Regions from separate parts of the Streptococcus sp. KHUD_013 genome, predicted to be linked through region 2. Evidence: predicted binding sites of a transcription regulator. Region 2 holds the regulator's gene; each other region holds the start of a gene.
What was found. The regulator Rex, encoded in region 2, represses fermentation and respiration genes when NADH is low (regulators of the CRP and FNR family bind a similar motif). The targets are predictions, from matches to a motif close to TTGTGAANTANTTCACAA.

Region 1: a site for Rex is predicted at 1,404-1,421, ahead of ACOXXR_RS01950 (2,3-butanediol dehydrogenase). Genes of this name have one in related genera too.
Region 3: a site for Rex is predicted at 1,364-1,381, ahead of adhE (bifunctional acetaldehyde-CoA/alcohol dehydrogenase). Genes of this name have one in related genera too.
Region 4: a site for Rex is predicted at 1,107-1,124, ahead of ACOXXR_RS09310 (zinc-dependent alcohol dehydrogenase family protein). Genes of this name have one in related genera too.

What each region holds. Positions count from the first base shown of each region.
Region 1 is NZ_CP186264.1:438,694-441,746, reverse strand. Features, by position in the region: gene ACOXXR_RS01955 (pullulanase) at 1-147, opposite strand, end outside; gene ACOXXR_RS01950 (2,3-butanediol dehydrogenase) at 303-1,343, opposite strand; gene ACOXXR_RS01945 (hypothetical protein) at 1,454-1,834, opposite strand; gene ACOXXR_RS01940 (TetR/AcrR family transcriptional regulator) at 1,831-2,472, opposite strand; gene gatB (Asp-tRNA(Asn)/Glu-tRNA(Gln) amidotransferase subunit GatB) at 2,803-3,053, opposite strand, start outside.
Region 2 is NZ_CP186264.1:1,092,288-1,095,340, forward strand. Features, by position in the region: gene ACOXXR_RS05070 (cysteine desulfurase family protein) at 1-615, shown strand, start outside; gene ACOXXR_RS05075 (DUF1831 domain-containing protein) at 605-952, shown strand; gene ACOXXR_RS05080 (DUF4649 family protein) at 952-1,188, shown strand; gene ACOXXR_RS05085 (redox-sensing transcriptional repressor Rex) at 1,281-1,925, shown strand; gene radC (RadC family protein) at 2,114-2,797, opposite strand; gene ACOXXR_RS05095 (hypothetical protein) at 2,859-3,053, opposite strand, start outside.
Region 3 is NZ_CP186264.1:1,927,882-1,930,934, reverse strand. Features, by position in the region: gene ACOXXR_RS09320 (acyltransferase family protein) at 1-1,117, shown strand, start outside; gene adhE (bifunctional acetaldehyde-CoA/alcohol dehydrogenase) at 1,476-3,053, shown strand, end outside.
Region 4 is NZ_CP186264.1:1,924,711-1,927,763, reverse strand. Features, by position in the region: gene adhE (bifunctional acetaldehyde-CoA/alcohol dehydrogenase) at 1-956, shown strand, start outside; gene ACOXXR_RS09310 (zinc-dependent alcohol dehydrogenase family protein) at 1,178-2,227, shown strand; gene ACOXXR_RS09305 (hypothetical protein) at 2,245-2,490, shown strand; gene ACOXXR_RS09300 (hypothetical protein) at 2,836-2,997, opposite strand; gene ACOXXR_RS09295 (hypothetical protein) at 3,010-3,053, opposite strand, start outside.

The sequences.
Region 1 (3,053 bases), 650 kb from region 2:
GATCCCTTCATCCGCACTGACCGGACCAGCAAAGACTGTTAAGAGGGCCAAACTCGTCGCAATAGCCACCGAACCAACGCCATTTTTCAATCGACGAATCGCATAGACGACTTGTTTATCGCCTGTCACAGAAGGTTTCTGTTTCATAAATGTCTCCTTAAAATGATTAGTGTTCAACCAGTATAGCATGTAAAAATTATTTATGCAAGCGTTTTCTCAATTTATACTATCTTTTTATATTGTTCTCTCTCATTAAAAAAACCAGCCCATATGGACTGGTTTCATACTATAAGTTTGGTACATTACGGCTCAACCAAAATCTTGATTTGGGCTTTATCTTGCGTTAATTCGATAAAGCCATCTTGAACAATATTTTCCAATTTAATTTTCTTGGTCACTAATTTTTCAGCAGAGAAGTAGCCTTGTTCCATTAATTCCAATACTTTAGGGAAGATGTGGCGATAAGCGATAATCCCTTTGAGGGTCTTTTCTTGAATAGCGAATTCATTTGGATTGATGCTCGCTTCACGTTCCCAAATGGATACGACCATACATTCACCAGCCTTATGAACAGCTGCCAAAGCTTGTCCAAGAACAACAGGAACCCCTGTTACTTCATAAGACACATCGACGCCACCACCTGTTAAACGATGGATCGCTTCAACGATTGATTCACCTTCTTCTGGACGAACCACAATGGCACCCAATTCTTCAGCCTTAGCTTGGCGTTCCGGAGACAATTCAACTGCATAAATTTTTGAAGCACCAGCCGCACGAAGGGCTTCCACGATCAAGAGACCGATTGGCCCCAAACCAAAGATAACGGCTGTATCCCCAGTTTTCAATGCAGATTGACGAACGGCATAAACAGCAACGGCAGCAGGTTCTGTAAGCGCTGCTTGTTCATAGCTCAAGCTATCTGGAATCACATGCACAAGATCACCATCAAGCACACAATACTTCGCAAAACCACCATCTGCCGCAAGGCCGACGAAGTTCAAGTTTGGATCAAGGTTGTAGTCACCGATTAGGTTATGTTTTGCCAAAATTGGTTCAATCGTCACGCGATCCCCAACTTTGACACGAGTCACATCACTTCCGACTTCCACAATTTCACCTGAGAATTCATGCCCTAGGGTTACTGGTGCTTTTTGACCAGAATAAACATGCTCTTCTGTTGGAATGAAGATTGGCCCATCCAAGTATTCATGCAAGTCTGTTCCACAGATTCCCGTGAATTTGACCGCAACCTTTACTTGATGAGGTTGTACTTTAGGGACTTCCACTTCCTCGATACGAACGTCCTTCTTGCCATGCCAGCGGGCAGCTTTCATTGTTTCCATGTGTTTCTCCTTTGTATTTCCATGAATTGCATTTCCCTTTCAGGAAACCCGACAACTATATTGTAAGCCTTTTCACAAACTTTGTCAAGAAGAAACAGACGGTTAATATCTTAATTATCGGCCCGAGATGACTCTAGTTTCCAACCGACAATCCAGCCCAGAACAAGAAGATAATTTTCAAAAGCTCCAATAGCATTTACTGGCAAATGATAGTTGAGATAAGCAAATAAATGATTGGTCCCAATTCCGATGCCACCAACAATCAAGGCCAATAAAACCGTACGAAGATAAAACCAATCATATTTGAAATTAACAGCAATGAGAATCACAAGAACTGCCACATTCCAAATCCCAATCTCCCGTTGCCAACCGATAGAAACACCATATCCTGAATGACTTCCCATATAAGATGGAAAGAATAGCTGGAAGATAATCGCTCCAGACATGGCGGTGATAAGTAAAATAAATAAGAATCTTAACAACCGATTCATCTTCTACCTCCTTTAAGAAGAAACTTATTAATCTCTTGACACTTTTTTTCTGTTAAAACAGGAACACCACTACTGTTTAAATAATATGCAATATATTCTAATTTTTGTGAGAATGATATCATTTCTTCACCTGATATAGTTGGATCAAGCCACACATCAATTAATAGAGATAGTGTTGTAGCTGTCTCTAAAGGATATTTACAAGAAAATTCGCCCTTCTCATTTCCTTGATGAATGATTATTCCTACATATTTGGAAAGAATATTTACCGTATTTTTTAAAGAAAACAACAAACCAAACGGTATCTTTTGTGCCCAGTCTATACCAGTAAGCTGTTTCATATTCTCATTGCCTATTAAATAATCAACTAATTGTAATAGACGATCTGTTGATGAAACTCCTTCGTTTTTTGACAATTCTTCTAGAAAAGTTGAGAGGGAGTTCGTTTCTTTCTCCATTAAGAGCTGTAGAATCTCTTCTTTACTTTTAAAGTGATGGTAAACAGCCCCTTTTGACAATCCTGTCACTGTTACTAAATTAGCCATCGTTGTTTCTTTATAGCCTTTATTTGAAAACAAGGACAAGGCTGCTTGAATAATTTGATCTTTACTTCTTTTTGATTTCATTTCTTGTTTCAAGTAATTCTCCTCCAAAAACAGACCACCAGTCTGTTTTTATTGTATTAAATCCAGAAGACTTTGTCAATTAAAATCCATTTTTTATTCCTTTTAAAAAAGTAAAAACAGACACTAAAAGGTGCCTGTTAGAATGTAAACATATATTGAAACTTTCCGCTGTGAGAAAAGTGCTAGAAACACGATTGTTTCTAGCACTCGGAATTATTGAGACCCTAGGCTCAATAATTAGTCATGGAACTTCTTCGAAGTTCGCTGACGTCCGTACTCACCTAAGGAAAGTTTCTAAGATGTCTTTGTCATGAATCTGAAAGATACCTTTGGGGCCTGTTATTATTCACTATCTCTCAACTTCGCCAATTCTTGGGCAAGTAGTTTAAGAGCTACTTGTGGGTTGGCTTGGCCTTTGGTTGCTTTCATAAGGAAGCCGGTGAAGGCCTTGTCCGCATTCCGCTTCCCTGACTTGAAGTCAGCTACGGCTGCTTCATTGTCTGCAAAGACTTGGTGGATGATTGGGATCAAGACTTCAGGATCTGAAATCTGTACCAAACCAGCTTTTTCAACGTATTCACGCGCGCCACCAC
Region 2 (3,053 bases):
CATGTGGATGCTGTTCAAGCCGTTGGTAAGCTTTCTGTAGCCCCTGAAGAGCTAGGAATTGATTTTCTAACCGCCTCTGCCCATAAATTTCATGGGCCAAAAGGGGTTGGCATCCTCTATGCTAGAAAGCCTGACTTTTTCAATCTCTTACACGGGGGGGACCAAGAAGACAAGCGTCGAGCAAGTACAGAGAACTTGATTTCGATTGCTGGAATGGCTCAAGCCCTCAAAGAGGCAACTGATCAGTTAGAAGCAAATTATCAGTATATTCAGAGCTTATCTGAACGTATCCTAACTGGCCTAGAAGATCTAGATTTCTATCTGAATAGCACAGACTCCAAACTTCCTCATGTCTTAAATATTGGCTTCCCCGGTATCAGCAATGATATCTTACTGCTTCGTTTAGATATGGCGGGAATTTCAGTCTCAACTGGCTCTGCTTGTACTGCGGGGACTGTTCAGCCAAGTCATGTCCTTGCAGCTTATTATGGCGAAGATTCACCTCGCATGAAGGAATCTATTCGCATTAGTTTATCCGAATTCAATACGACTGCTGAAGTCGATACTTTTATAACAACTATTCACAAAATTTTAGGAGAATTACATGGCATTTGAAACATCTGTCTCATTACCAAACTGCGATTACACATACGCAATCCATCCAAATATTAAAAAATATACCCTACGCGACAATACCTTTGCACAAACAAAGGTTGGAAACTACGAATTAAATCGTTTGTTAGAAGTTATTCCAAATAGTGGAGATGGCTTTAAGTTAAAAATTATCATCAATAAGGATTTAACAGGATTTAAAATTAACATTACTGACAAGTCAGGCCTTCGTTTGGTAAATATTTTTAAAAACCCAGAAAACAAGATTATCCAACAAAAATTCTACTTCCTCATGGACAGTTTAGTTGAACGTGAAATCTTTGAAAGGATTGAAAACTAATGACCAATGGTCCTGTAGTCCTCACCTATTTGGATGCATACCAAAAAGAACGTCAGGTTAGCTACGATAACATCGATCACTGTCTATTAGCCTTCTCAGGCTGTGTGACCCTTCCAGATTCCTATCAGGTTGTTTCTGTTACCTACAAGGAGCATACCTTACCTTTCACTGGAAAAATCGGTGACTTTTATCGCTATCTGATTCAGTTCGATCAGAGTTTAAGAAATTCCAATTAACAAAGAAAACACCATTTTGGTGTTTTTTTAGTAGAAGATAGTTGCTTTTTTCACAAACTTTTTATAAAATAGATTTGAAAGGTTGTGATATTGTGAAACAAGATAAGACTAATCCAATTCCTCGTGCTACTGCCAAACGACTCTCCTTGTATTACCGCATTTTTAAACGCTTTAATGCAGAGAAAATCGAGCGAGCAAATTCAAAACAGATTGCTGAAGCCATCGGGATTGATTCCGCAACTGTTCGTCGAGACTTCTCCTACTTTGGAGAGCTTGGACGACGTGGTTTTGGTTATGATGTCAAAAAGTTAATGAACTTCTTTGCCGATCTCTTGAATGATAACTCCATCACCAATGTTGCTATCGTCGGGATTGGAAATATGGGGAGTGCCCTTCTTCACTATCGCTTCCATGAGCGAAATAAAATGAAAATTGTCATGGCATTTGATACGGATGATCATGAGTTAGTCGGCACTAAAAGTAAAGATGGTATTCCGATTCACGGCATCTCCTCACTAAAAGAAAAACTTGAGGGAAAAGAGATTCAAACAGCTATTTTAACCGTTCCAAGTGTAAAATCTCAAGAAGTTGCAGATTTACTAGTTGAAGCTGGTATCAAGGGAATCCTTAGCTTTTCTCCAGTCCACTTAACAGTTCCAAAAGATGTGGTAGTCCAATATGTCGACCTAACCAGTGAACTGCAAACCCTTCTCTACTTTATGCGCAAGAATTCATGATAAGCAAAGAGGCTGGGACAAAAGTCCTAGCCTCTCAATTGTCTTTGGATTATTGAGCAAGACGCAGTGGTTGAGTGGGCTCTACTACGCTGATTTTATCAGCTTTTACAGCCCTACTCAACTGTGCGGAGGTGGGACGACGAAATCGAATTCTAACGAATGACCGATTTCTGTCCCACTCTCTTTTTCTATACCAATAAATCTGTTTCTTCCCGATAGCTATAATAATCATCAGTTGAGACAATCAGATGGTCCAGAAAAACAATTCCTAGACAATTGCAGGCTTCAATCATTTGTTGGGTGACACCATCATCATTCTTGCTAGGATGAATGATACCGGACGGGTGGTTGTGAACCAAGATTATGGATGTCGCCATATGCTTGATGGCATAGTGCAAGATTTCCCTCGGTTCTGCAATGCTACGATTGACTGTTCCGATAAAGATCACTTGCTGATGGATAATTTGATTTTGGGTATTCAGATACAGGGCCAATAAATGTTCCTGTTTCTCATGGCCTATTTTTTGTTGCATCATTTTTGCCAGCTTCTGACTACTCATGATTTGTTCCGTTTCAATCACTTCCGAAGTCTGTATTCGTTTCCCTAGTTCAATAGCAGCTAACAGCTCAATGGCTTTAACTTTCCCAATTCCTGGAACTTCCTGTAACTCCTGAAAACTCATACTAGCCAGTTCTTTTAAACTCTTTAGTGAGCCCAGCAGGTCCTGAGCGATCTCGTAGACTGGTTTATTTTTGTTCCCCGTCCGTAATAAGATGGATAGCAATTCTTGATGACTGAGCTTATCAGGGCCTTCTGTTAGCAAACGTTCTCTAGGTAAAAGACCAGATTCTTGAAATACAATATGATACATAAAAACCTCCTCAATTAATAATTCGCAATTGAGGAGGAAAATGGATGATTCTGTATAAAATTTATATAGGACAAACTACTTCTCTTAGGTTTTCAAGGATTCGATTTTCTTCGTTTGAAAAGTTAATTCTATAGCCTTCTTGCACTTGTTCCAAAGTCGCTAGGAATTGACGAATTTCGTATCGAATTAAGTGCTCTTGATTATCAGGAAGGTTTTTAATGGTTTCAAAGACCTGTTCAACTTCGTAGATCCCCTT
Region 3 (3,053 bases), 840 kb from region 2:
ACAGAAGACGTTAGCGATTTTAGCGGGTGCTTTTCTAGTTTTGTTGGTCTTGACCTTTATCCTTCCCTTTGATAGTGTTTGGACCTATTTATTTGGCTTTTTAGTAGCAACTCTTGCTGCATCTGTGATGATTGTGATGACGCGTGTCCTTCATGAAAAGACACCAGATCAGAAAGAACCAGCAGTGATTACCTTTATTGCAGATACAAGTTATGGGGTTTATCTCTTCCACTGGCCATTTTACATCATCTTTTCTCAATTAATGACCAATGGCTGGGCTTCTCTATTAACAGCGCTTGTATCCTTTAGTCTTGCTGCCTTGAGTTTCTATATTATTGAACCAACCTTGGCTGGACGTGAACCGAAGATTTTTGGGATCTCGATGGATCTCAGAAGTTTCACGAAACCACTCTTTTACAGCGCGATTCCCTTGACCTTGCTCATGTTTGGGATTGCACTCTTTGCGCCACGCGTCGGAGCCTTTGATGAAAACCTGATTACCGAAGGGCTTCGTCAATCCGACAGCAAGATGCAGATCACGCGTGCCCAAGTTGACAATGCTTCAGCGACTTCCTACAATGTATCAGATGGCGTGACCATGATCGGGGATTCTGTAAACCTCCGGGCATCAGATTATCTGAAACAAGTACTGCCAGATATCCAATTAGATGCTTTGGTGAGCCGCAATCTGGACTCAGGCTTAAAAGTATATGAAACGGATATTGCCAATAGAGTCTTGCTCAAGAACGTGGTAATCGCACTTGGAACCAACTCTTCTAATAATTATCAAGAATTGTTGGATAAGTTTGTTCAAGAACTACCAAAAGGACATCGCTTAATCTTTGTGACCCCATATGATGGGCGTGAAGCTAATGATAGCAATAGCGTTACCGTTCAGACTCGACAGTATCAGCTGGAATTGGCTAAAAAATATGACTATGTCTATGTAGCAGACTGGTACCAAGTGGCTGTCGATAATCCAGAGATTTGGGCTGGAACAGATAATGTCCACTTTGGTTTAGAATCAGATGGTTCCATCGATGTTGGAGGAAACTTGTATGCCAACGTCGTGAAAGAAGCAGTTGATCAAGCCAATCAGGGGCCGGTTAAACCCTAAAATTTACTATATAATTTAAGCAATTTTCACTTGAAGAAAATTGCTTTTTTTAGTAAAATTAAGAAAACGCTTACAAAAATTGCGTGAAAATATTTGTTTGTGAAATTGAAGTGCGTTCTCAAAAAATTCCTTCAATTTTTTCTTGAAAATACTCCTGTATAGAAGGAGAAGGAGGGTTCATGGAAAAAAGTTAAAAAAATCTTTGTGAAACTATTTACAAATTTTCTAAAATAGAGTACAATAATATTGTGAAAAAATTAACAAATCGAAATTTCTTACACTATTCTTGAAAGTTTCTGAAAACAGGAAAAAGTTCCGGAAAAGGATAAGGGTTTCAAACATTGGAGGAAAGCATCAAATGGCTGATAAAAAAACTCTCTCACCTGAAGAAAAGAAACTCGCTGCTGAAAAACACGTAGACGAGTTGGTGCAAAAAGCACTTGTTGCGCTTGAAGAAATGCGCAAATTGGATCAGGAGCAAGTAGACTACATTGTGGCGAAAGCATCTGTAGCAGCTCTTGACGCACACGGTGAGCTCGCTCTTCATGCCTATGAAGAAACTGGTCGTGGAGTCTTTGAAGACAAGGCGACTAAGAACTTGTTCGCTTGTGAACACGTAGTAAATAACATGCGTCATACGAAAACAGTTGGTGTCATTTCAGAAGATGATGTCACTGGTTTGACCCTTATTGCTGAGCCTGTCGGAGTTGTCTGCGGGATCACTCCTACAACCAACCCAACTTCAACAGCAATCTTTAAAGCATTGATTTCCTTGAAGACACGGAACCCTATCGTCTTTGCCTTCCACCCATCCGCTCAAGAATCATCTGCTCATGCGGCACAAATCGTCCGCGATGCAGCGATTAAAGCAGGAGCTCCTGAAAACTGTGTGCAATGGATTACGCAACCATCTATGGAAGCAACCAGTGCCCTTATGAACCACGAAGGAGTTGCGACTATCCTTGCGACCGGTGGTAACGCCATGGTTAAAGCAGCATACTCATGTGGGAAGCCAGCTCTTGGGGTCGGTGCCGGGAACGTTCCTGCCTATGTTGAAAAATCAGCTAACATCCGCCAAGCAGCACACGATATCGTTATGTCTAAATCATTTGACAATGGTATGGTTTGTGCGTCTGAACAAGCGGTCATCATCGATAAAGAAATCTACGATGAGTTTGTTGAAGAATTCAAATCTTACCACACTTACTTCGTTAACAAAAAAGAAAAAGCCCTTCTTGAAGAGTTCTGCTTTGGTGTGAAAGCTAACAGCAAAAACTGTGCGGGTGCGAAATTGAATGCGGACATCGTTGGGAAACCAGCAGCATGGATCGCTGAACAAGCCGGCTTCTCTGTACCAGAAGGAACCAATATCCTTGCGGCAGAATGTAAAGAAGTTGGCGAAAAAGAGCCTTTGACTCGTGAAAAATTGTCACCAGTCATCGCTGTCTTGAAATCTGAAAGCCGTGAAGACGGAATTAACAAAGCTCGCCAAATGGTTGAATTCAACGGTCTTGGTCACTCAGCTGCCATCCATACAGCAGACGAAGAATTGACCAAAGAATTTGGTAAAGCAGTTAAAGCCATTCGTGTGATCTGCAACTCTCCTTCGACTTTCGGTGGTATCGGGGATGTTTACAATGCCTTCTTGCCATCATTGACACTTGGATGTGGTTCTTACGGACGCAACTCTGTTGGGGACAACGTTAGTGCCATCAACCTCTTGAATATCAAAAAAGTCGGACGCCGGAGAAATAACATGCAATGGATGAAACTTCCTTCAAAAACATACTTTGAACGTGATTCAATTGAATACCTACAAAAATGTCGTGACGTTGAACGTGTCATGATCGTTACAGACCACGCTATGGTAGAGCTTGGTTTCCTTGATCGTATCATCGAACAGCTTGACCTTCGTCGCAATAAGGTAGTTTACCAA
Region 4 (3,053 bases), 830 kb from region 2:
CGGCTAAAGTAATGTGGCTCTTCTACGAGCAACCAGAAGTGGACTTCCGTGACCTTGTACAAAAATTCATGGATATCCGTAAACGTGCCTTCAAATTCCCATTGCTTGGTAAGAAGACTAAATTTATTGCGATTCCAACAACATCTGGTACAGGATCTGAAGTAACGCCATTTGCCGTTATCTCTGATAAAGCAAACAACCGTAAATACCCAATCGCTGACTACTCATTGACACCAACCGTTGCTATCGTAGACCCTGCTTTGGTATTGACAGTTCCAGGATCTGTTGCGGCTGATACTGGTATGGACGTGTTGACTCACGCGACTGAAGCTTACGTATCACAAATGGCTAGCGACTACACTGATGGTCTTGCTCTTCAAGCCATCAAACTTGTCTTTGAAAACTTGGAAAGCTCAGTGAAGAATGCAGACTTCCACTCACGTGAGAAAATGCATAACGCTTCAACTATTGCTGGTATGGCCTTTGCGAATGCCTTCCTAGGTATTTCTCACTCAATGGCTCACAAGATTGGTGCGCAATTCCACACCATTCACGGACGGACCAATGCGATCTTGCTTCCATACGTTATCCGCTACAACGGTACACGCCCAGCTAAGACAGCAACATGGCCTAAGTACAACTACTACCGTGCAGATGAGAAGTATCAAGACATCGCTCGTATGCTAGGACTTCCATGCTCTACACCAGAAGAAGCAGTTGAAGCTTATGCAAAAGCTGTTTACGAACTCGGTGAGCGCGTAGGTATCGAAATGAACTTCAAAGCACAAGGAATCGATGAAAAAGAATGGAAGAAACATTCTCGTGAATTGGCCTTCCTTGCTTACGAAGATCAATGTTCACCAGCTAACCCACGTCTTCCAATGGTAGACCATATGCAAGAAATCATCGAAGATGCATACTATGGTTACAAAGAACGTCCAGGACGTCGTAAATAAGGCGCTACTGAACAAATGATGTTTATCAGCTATCCCTCGCTCAAAAGAGCGGGGGATTTTTCTTTATCTTAACGCTAGAAATTGATTTTTGAGACCTGAAAACTATCTTTTAAAGAAATCTAATAAATATGTTGCAAGCGCTTGCTTTGTATGTTATAATATTCACAAAGTAAAAACTGTAATAAAATGGTTTGATGAAACCAACAAAAAAGGAGTCGCTTATGAAAGCAGCAACATATGTATCCGCAGGAAATCTTCAGTTGATTGATCAACCAAAACCAGTGATCAAGAAACCAACTGATGCGATTGTTCGTTTAGTGAAAACGACCATTTGTGGAACAGACCTCCATATTTTGGGGGGTGATGTTCCAGCTTGTAAAGAAGGGACCATCCTGGGTCACGAAGGAATTGGGATTGTCGAAGAAGTCGGCGATGCGGTTACGAACTTTAAGGTAGGAGACAAGGTTATTATCTCTTGCGTAACAGCTTGTAACACTTGCTACTATTGTAAACGTGGCCTACCTTCCCACTGTGAAGATGGGGGCTGGATTCTTGGTCACTTGATCAACGGTACCCAAGCAGAGTATGTCCATATCCCTCACGCAGACGGCAGTCTCTATCATGCACCTGCTTCTGTAGATGACGAAGCCCTGGTTATGCTCTCTGATATTCTGCCTACTTCCTATGAAATTGGTGTTCTCCCTTCTCACGTGAAACCTGGAGACAATGTTTGTATCGTTGGTGCAGGGCCGATCGGTTTGGCAGCTCTCTTAACCGTACAATTCTTCTCACCAGCTACCATTATCATGGTAGACTTGTCAGAATCTCGTCTCGAAGCTTCTAAGAAGTTTGGAGCTACTCATACCATCTGTTCAAGTGATATTGATGAAATCAAGGCCTTTATCAATGAAGTGACCGATGGCCGTGGTGTCGATATCTCCATGGAATGTGTGGGCTATCCAGCAACCTTCGATGTCTGCCAAAATATTATCTCTGTCGGCGGTCATATTGCCAACGTCGGAGTGCATGGGAAACCAGTTAGCTTCAATCTTGATGACCTTTGGATAAAGAACATTACGCTCAACACTGGTTTGGTCAATGCCAATACAACTGAGATGCTTCTTAACGTATTGAAATCTGGTAAGATTGATGCGACGAAGTTGGTGACCCACCACTTCAAGCTTTCAGAGGCAGAGAAGGCATACGAAATCTTCAAACATGCTGGCGAAAACAATGCCTTGAAAGTCATTATTGATAATGACCTCAGCTAAGAAGGCTCAATCGTTTGATGCTGAAACAAAAAGGACAGGAACAGTTTCATGTTCCTGTCCTTTTTAACAGATATCATCGTGAGTTCTGGTTGGACTTCCATTTCTGGCTCTTGGTCTTACTTTTAGTGGCTGTAGCTATGACGACACAGGATCCGCTTTCGGTTGTTAGCCTTGCTTATCTTGCTTTTGTAGGGATTTTGATTCTTCTTCAGGTCTTTCAACCGCAGGTGTCCAATCGCCAGCATCCAGCATCCAGTAGGTAGCTACCATTTCAATTGGGACTTTTATCGTGACACAGACTGTATATTGATCTCTTTTTATTGGCTGGTCTCTTAGAAGGTCCGTTTACTTCAACGGATATAGTTTATTGGATTTTGCTCGGGGCATTCGTCGTCTCTATTGGCTTTGTGTTTGTCGTAAAGGAAAAACCGATTCAAAAAACGGCCTAGTGCATTGAAAGTTCTAGAAGACATTTATTTGGGATCTCTCTCCTCGATGATGAAGAGGGAGAATAGAAAAAGGTCTTGCTTCGTTCATACGAAAAAATCCTAGCTTTTTTAAAAGCTGGGATTTTTTGTACTGTTTAGTGAGATGATAAAGAAGTGTTACTATTTGCCTCGTTTGCGAGCGTATTCGTCAAAGGCGCCAGCGAAGGTTCCCATGAGTAGGGGAGTTGCGATTAGTCCAACAGTGATCCATACGGATCCACCATCTACATGGCTGAGTTCCTGCTCGGACAAGCTTCTAAAACGTGTTTCTTCGAGTTTCATGCTTGCTCCTTTCTAGTGCATGATGCCATTGATGATACTACGGCCAAAATCACGTC